Regions from separate parts of the Cohnella hashimotonis genome, predicted to be linked through region 2. Evidence: a T-box and tRNA genes for the amino acid it is inferred to sense, from the RefSeq annotation. Region 2 holds a T-box; the other holds one or more tRNA genes.
What was found. The T-box of region 2 lies ahead of KB449_RS07740 (valine--tRNA ligase). A T-box ahead of a tRNA ligase gene usually reads a tRNA of that ligase, here a tRNA-Val.

Region 1 (3,402 bases), 1.9 Mb from region 2:
CGACGTCCCGACGCCGAATTTCCACCTGAGCGCCTACTTCGGTACACTCGCCTTTCGCTGACGCCATAAAGTGGGGGCGAAGCCTATGCTTCGTCCTCACTGTTGCGATAGCCGCCGCTTTTCCTGAATAACTTTCTAAACCTGCTCGAGAAATTGCCCCTCAGACCGTTGGCAGCCTGTCCGTTCACGATTCCGTCGTCGCCTCGAATGTTCTCAAATAATGATGCAAATCAAAATTTTTCATCTTTTGGGCGCAGCAAAATTTATACTTCGCTCCGCTACCGCAAGGGCAAGGCTCATACACATTCGCTGGCGCGTATTTTTCTCGAATCGCCTTTTTCAAATCAGTCAGATCCTCCGTATAGTCCATGCCCAATATATAATTCCAGGTAAAATGTTCGCATACTTGTGTAACCTGTGCCGCTCGATCAGGAGAGTTCAACTTGACCACAATCGGCTGATGCGCGGACCCCCATCCCTTCTCCGGATAAGCCTTCTTCTCTGTCATTGCCGTCTGCTCCCCATCGATCGGCAAAGGCTCGGATACAAACTTGTTTAGCAATCGTTCATGATCGGGCATTTCGTCTAACCGCCCGCCCATATAAAACTCAGCTACTGGCAGGAAGGACTCCACATCACCGGAACGCAAGGCAAATTCATAGGATTGTAAAGCAGGTGATTGCGGAGACGCCGTTTCATTGCTCTCTCTTGTTGCTGCAAGCTCCTCTTCCGTAGGCAGAAAGGAAACTTTATTTTGAAGCCCACGATTCATATCAAACAGCATGCTTAGCCCGTTTGCCAAAAGTTCGCGCAGCCTCAAAGAATCAAGCTTGGTGTAAAAACGAGCATATGCGAGAGACTGACGCAGATGCTTCGCGGCAAGCTCCCATTCCTCAATATCAAACAGCAAACTGCCCAACGAATAGTGAGATTCTACCTGCGCCTGGTCGATGCTGATCGAATACTCGAACACGGCTGCCGCCAAATCCGGCCTTCCACCCTTAATATACAAGTTGCCCAATTTGTTCCATAGCAAACTGTTGTCAGGCTCTTTCCTGAGCTGCTTTAAAAAACCTTCTTCGCCTTGCGTTGCCCATTGCGGGCTCATACCGTTATGCAATTGTATCCTGCCAATCATATATCCTGAATCCAGGTCTTCTTTCTCAAACTTGGCCCGTAACACATACCCCATTAACTCAATTCCGAAAAATGCCGTGGTAAATTCCCATGCCCCCGCAGCATTACACTCGACACAACGAAAATAACCGGTAAATTGTGAGTGGTCGAGTAGGCTCCTCATATTTTGCTGTGGATCCGAGCCTGATTTAGCTGCATCTTCCGCCGCTTTTTTCCAGCCGCCGACGTCCAATACAATTAATCCGAGATCATAGTTTCCCACGTAACCGCAGTGTCCGCACCTTAGCCGCTGCTTATTCGGCTTATAAAACGGCTTGATCCTGTTTAAGTGTTTTACAACCAGCTTTTTTGCACTTCCGGGCAGCATCGTTACTGTCGGAGTCTTACCCGTCAGAGGCTTCATGCCAGTCATCAACGTAATAAGATCCGGATGAAATCCTTTCCCCTTGCCCATTGGATCTCTCCTTTAAGCTTATTTTTCGAATGAGAGAAGAAAACAAATAAAACCTTTAGCTCGAATGAACTAAAGGTTAATCACTTTCATATGGTGCGCGTAGAGGGACTTGAACCCCCACGGTTGCCCGCCAGATCCTAAGTCTGGTGCGTCTGCCAATTCCGCCATACGCGCATATGGCCAATGAAAAGCCGCTTGTAAAAACCAAATGGCTGGGGATCTAGGATTCGAACCTAGGAGTGACGGAGTCAAAGTCCGTTGCCTTACCGCTTGGCTAATCCCCAACGGATAAGATAATGGATGGTGGAGGCTGAGGGGATCGAACCCCCGACCCTCTGCTTGTAAGGCAGATGCTCTCCCGGCTGAGCTAAGCCTCCGTATGTATGGTGACCCGTGGGGGAATCGAACCCCCGTTACCTCCGTGAAAGGGAGGTGTCTTAACCGCTTGACCAACGGGCCATAAAGCTGGAGCTCTCAACCGGGATCGAACCGGTGACCTCATCCTTACCATGGATGCACTCTACCTACTGAGCTATGAGAGCTTATGTTTTACAGAGCTTGCGCCCTGAAAACCGGATGCGAAACGAACCTGCGCTTAGAAATGCTCTTGCCTGTGCGGCTTGCCGTTTGTTCCTAGATCGGAACAGTAGGATAAGCCCTCGACCGATTAGTACTCGTCAGCTGCACGCATTGCTGCGCTTCCACCCCGAGCCTATCAACCTCGTGTTCTCCAAGGGGTCTTACTAATTGGGAAATCTCATCTTGAGGCGGGCTTCGCGCTTAGATGCTTTCAGCGCTTATCCCTCCCGCACTTGGCTACCCAGCGATGCTCCTGGCGGAACAACTGGTACACCAGCGGTGCGTCCATCCCGGTCCTCTCGTACTAAGGACAGCCCCTCTCAAATTTCCTACGCCCGCGACAGATAGGGACCGAACTGTCTCACGACGTTCTGAACCCAGCTCGCGTACCGCTTTAATGGGCGAACAGCCCAACCCTTGGGACCTACTTCAGCCCCAGGATGCGATGAGCCGACATCGAGGTGCCAAACCTCCCCGTCGATGTGGACTCTTGGGGGAGATAAGCCTGTTATCCCCAGGGTAGCTTTTATCCGTTGAGCGATGGCCCTTCCATTCGGTACCACCGGATCACTAAGCCCGACTTTCGTCCCTGCTCGACTTGTAGGTCTCGCAGTCAAGCTCCCTTATGCCTTTGCACTCTTCGAATGATTTCCAACCATTCTGAGGGAACCTTGGGGCGCCTCCGTTACGCTTTAGGAGGCGACCGCCCCAGTCAAACTGTCCGCCTGACACGGTCCCTTCACCGGATTCACGGTGACAGGTTAGAACCTAGATACGATCAGGGTGGTATCCCAACGGCGCCTCCATTGAAGCTTGCGCTCCAACTTCTTAGGCTCCCACCTATCCTGTACAGACCGTACCCAAGTTCAATATCAAGCTACAGTAAAGCTCCATGGGGTCTTTCCGTCACGTCGCGGGTAACCTGCATCTTCACAGGTACTAAAATTTCACCGGATCTCTCGTTGAGACAGCGCCCAAGTCGTTACGCCATTCGTGCGGGTCAGAATTTACCTGACAAGGAATTTCGCTACCTTAGGACCGTTATAGTTACGGCCGCCGTTTACTGGGGCTTCGGTTCACAGCTTCGGGTTGCCCCTAACCGCTCCCCTTAACCTTCCAGCACCGGGCAGGCGTCAGCCCGTATACTTCGCCTTACGGCTTCGCACAGACCTGTGTTTTTGCTAAACAGTCGCTTGGGCCTATTCACTGCGGCCCCCTCGGGCTATTCACCC
Region 2 (3,402 bases):
GGGCGATCGGCGAAACGGAGGCGGCCGGCACGCTGGAGCATCGCATCCCGGTCGAAATTTCTTTGCCGCAGAGCCGCGTGCGCCAATTGGAGGAGCTGGACGTCGAGATCGACCACTTCGACGTCGATCTGCTCACCGAGCGCTCGCTGAACGTGACGGGCGTATTAGGCTTGCGGGGCGTGCAGACAGAAGTCCGCGAAGCGCCGGTATGGCGCGAGGACGAGTTCACGGTCGCGCACGACGCGCCGGAGCTGATATCGGCACCGGAGGCGGAGCGGCGCGACGAAGTCAGCCAAGCCTTGGCGCTGCCGCCGCTTGGCACTGCCGCATTCGAACCGGCGAAGGAAGCCGGGGAGATCGATTATGGCAGAGCGCAGGAAACCGGACGGACGGACATCCCGTTTTCCGCCGGAAGTCAGCCTCAAGCGCCCGTCTATTCGCAGCCGGGGCCGGTTTATTTGCCGCCTGCCTGGACGGACCCGAACGCCGTTCAGGAAGCGGCCGCTTCGCCGGTCTGGTACGAGCAGCAGCGAGCGCGCGCCGAAGCGGAGGCGCGCGCTCGCGAAGAGGCGCTGCTCCGGCAGCAAGAGCTCGCCCAGGTCGCCGCCGAGGCATTGGAGCGGCAGCTCGCCGAAGCGACGAGGGCGGAGGCGGAGGCTCGCGCCGCCGAGGAAGCACGCGCGTTTGAACTGGCGGAGCGGGAAAAAGCCGAGCGTGAAGCGCTTGAGGCGTCTGCGTTGGCGGAACGCAACAGGCAGCTGGCGGAAGAACGCGACAGGCGGGAAGAGGCCGAAGCCTGGGAACGGCTGCTCGCCTATCAGCGTCTTGAGGAGGAGCCGGCGGAGTTCATCGAGCCAGCCGAGACCGTTCCTCCGAAGTCCGAAGCCCCTAGCTATCCGCAGGTGTTTGAGACGAACATCTCTGCACCGCCCCTGTGGCCGGGCGTGGAGAGCGACGCTGGTGCGCAAGATCAGACGGAAGCGGCCGAAGCCGACGATACGTCCAAGACCGAACAACGCCAGCCTGACCCGACCGGACCGAAGCTGGGATTGTCCAGCAAGGGATCGGGCGGAGCGGAGTCGTCTTTTGGCGTCGGCATCCTTTCTCAGCTGGGAGACAAAGGAGCGATCCGCGAGGCCGGTCTGAAGGCGGCCGAAGAGGCGAGGCTGGCCGCGCCGCCCGAGACGCCGCAAAACCGTGCCACAGGGGACGAGATCGAGTGGACGCGTCTCTTTCTCGCCAAAGATGCCGGCCAATCGTTTCGCAAGGTGAAAATGGTCATCGTGCAGCGGGAGGATACGCTCGACGGCATCGCGGGCAAGTACCAGCTCCAGTCCCGCGAGCTTCAGCTGTACAACAGGCTTCCCGATCCGCATCTGGCGGAAGGGCAAGTGCTCTATATCCCTTAAGCTATCAGCAGCTCGCCCTGCGGCCGCAACGGCCGCGGGCGTTTTTTGCGTTCCGCCGCCGATCTGCTCTCGTCCCTCCGGGGTCCCGCGCCTCCGGGTCCCCGACGCTGCCGCGGCAGGTTGACTGCATGTAGCCGTACGGGTATGATAGGGAAATAAGACATGGATAGGGATCAGTAAGCAGTCGTACCCTTCAGAGAGCGGAACCGCTGCCTTGCAGCGCTGCGAGGTTCCGCAGGAAGTAAGCTGCCGAAGTCGCCCTGGAGTTTCCCGTTCGAACCGAGCACGCCGTAGAACGGGACGGCCGCAGCCGTTATCTTGCGTTCGAGAGCCGCATGTCGTCCGAATGGAAGATGCGGAATGAAGGTGGTACCACGGAAGTTCAACCTTTCGTCCTTTGCGGCGGGAGGTTTTTGCTTTTTTTCGGGGTCTCGCCCTGAATCCGAGCGCGCTTCGGCAGCGCCGTCCCCGTGCGAACGGGGGGCGCGAAGAGCCGAAGGCGGATCGCCAATCGTCTGATCCACGTCCCTGGAGGTTGTGAACTTAATGAGCGACATCAATCAAAGCAAATCCCTTGAGCTGCCGACGACGTACGACCCGACCGGCGCCGAACAAAAATGGTACGAGGCCTGGCTTGAAGGCGGATATTTCAAAGCCGGATTGAGACCGGAAGCGCCCAAATACACGATCGTCATCCCGCCGCCCAACGTGACGGGCATGCTGCATATCGGCCATGCGCTCGATCTGACGCTGCAGGACATCCTGATCCGCTTCAAGCGGATGCAGGGCTTCGACGCGCTTTGGGTGCCGGGAACGGACCATGCGGGCATCGCCACGCAGACGAAGGTCGAGAGCACGCTTCGCGAGGAAGGCCTGTCCCGCTACGATCTCGGACGCGAGAAGTTCCTCGAGCGCGTTTGGGACTGGAAGGAGCAATATGCCGGTTCGATCCGCAAGCAGTGGTCGAAGATGGGGCTCAGCCTGGATTATTCCCGCGAGCGCTTCACGCTCGACGAAGGCTTGTCCAAGGCGGTTCGAGAGGTGTTCAAGCGCCTCTACGACAAGGGGCTTATCTATCGGGGCAAGCGCATCATCAACTGGGATCCGGCCGCCAAGACCGCGCTATCCGACATTGAAGTCGAATACAAAGAAGTGAACGGACATTTGTATCATCTGCAGTATCCGCTGTCCGACGGCAGCGGGCATCTGACGGTCGCGACGACGCGTCCCGAGACGATGCTCGGCGATACGGCGGTAGCCGTGCACCCCGAGGACGAACGCTACAAGCACTTGATCGGCAAGACGCTCCGGCTGCCGATCATCGGCCGCGAGATTCCGGTCATCGGCGATGAGTACGTCGACAAGGACTTCGGCAGCGGCGCGGTCAAGATCACGCCGGCTCACGATCCCAACGACTTCGAGGTCGGCGCCCGTCACGATCTGCCGCAGATCATCGTGATGGATGAGAGCGGTCGGATGAACGACCAAGCGGGCCCTTACGAAGGTATGGATCGCGCCGAATGCCGCAAGGCGATCGTCAAGGACCTGCAGGAGCAAGGCGTCCTGATCCGGATCGAAGATCACGTTCACCAGGTCGGCCACAGCGAGCGCAGCGGCGCCGTCGTCGAGCCTTACCTTTCGACGCAGTGGTTCGTCTCCATGAAGCCGCTCGCCGAAGCCGCGATCCATGCGCAGCGCTCCGGCAAGGGAGTCAATTTCGTGCCGGACCGTTTCGAGAAAATTTATCTGCACTGGATCGAGAACGTACGCGACTGGTGTATCTCCCGCCAATTGTGGTGGGGACACCGCATTCCGGCCTGGTACAAGGAAGGCACGGACGAGATTTACGTTGGCACGGAGGCGCCTGAAGGCGATGGCTGGATACAGGACGAAGACGTGCTGGACACATGGTTCAGCTCTGCGCTATGGCCGTTCTCCACGCTCGGCTGGCCGGACAATACCGAGGATCTCAAGCGCTATTATCCGACAGACG

Region 1: it has a tRNA-Val gene. The T-box ahead of KB449_RS07740 (valine--tRNA ligase) is inferred to sense a tRNA for this amino acid. The anticodon was not compared.

What each region holds. Positions count from the first base shown of each region.
Region 1 is NZ_JAGRPV010000001.1:104,480-107,881, reverse strand. It holds gene KB449_RS00570 (carbohydrate-binding family 9-like protein) at 1-61, shown strand, start outside; gene KB449_RS00565 (SEC-C metal-binding domain-containing protein) at 185-1,591, opposite strand; tRNA gene KB449_RS00560 (tRNA-Leu) at 1,683-1,765, opposite strand; tRNA gene KB449_RS00555 (tRNA-Gln) at 1,801-1,875, opposite strand; tRNA gene KB449_RS00550 (tRNA-Val) at 1,893-1,968, opposite strand; tRNA gene KB449_RS00545 (tRNA-Glu) at 1,976-2,050, opposite strand; tRNA gene KB449_RS00540 (tRNA-Thr) at 2,058-2,133, opposite strand; rRNA gene KB449_RS00535 (23S ribosomal RNA) at 2,239-3,402, opposite strand, start outside.
Region 2 is NZ_JAGRPV010000001.1:1,978,295-1,981,696, forward strand. It holds gene KB449_RS36445 (LysM peptidoglycan-binding domain-containing protein) at 1-1,409, shown strand, start outside; T-box leader at 1,564-1,810, shown strand; gene KB449_RS07740 (valine--tRNA ligase) at 1,956-3,402, shown strand, end outside.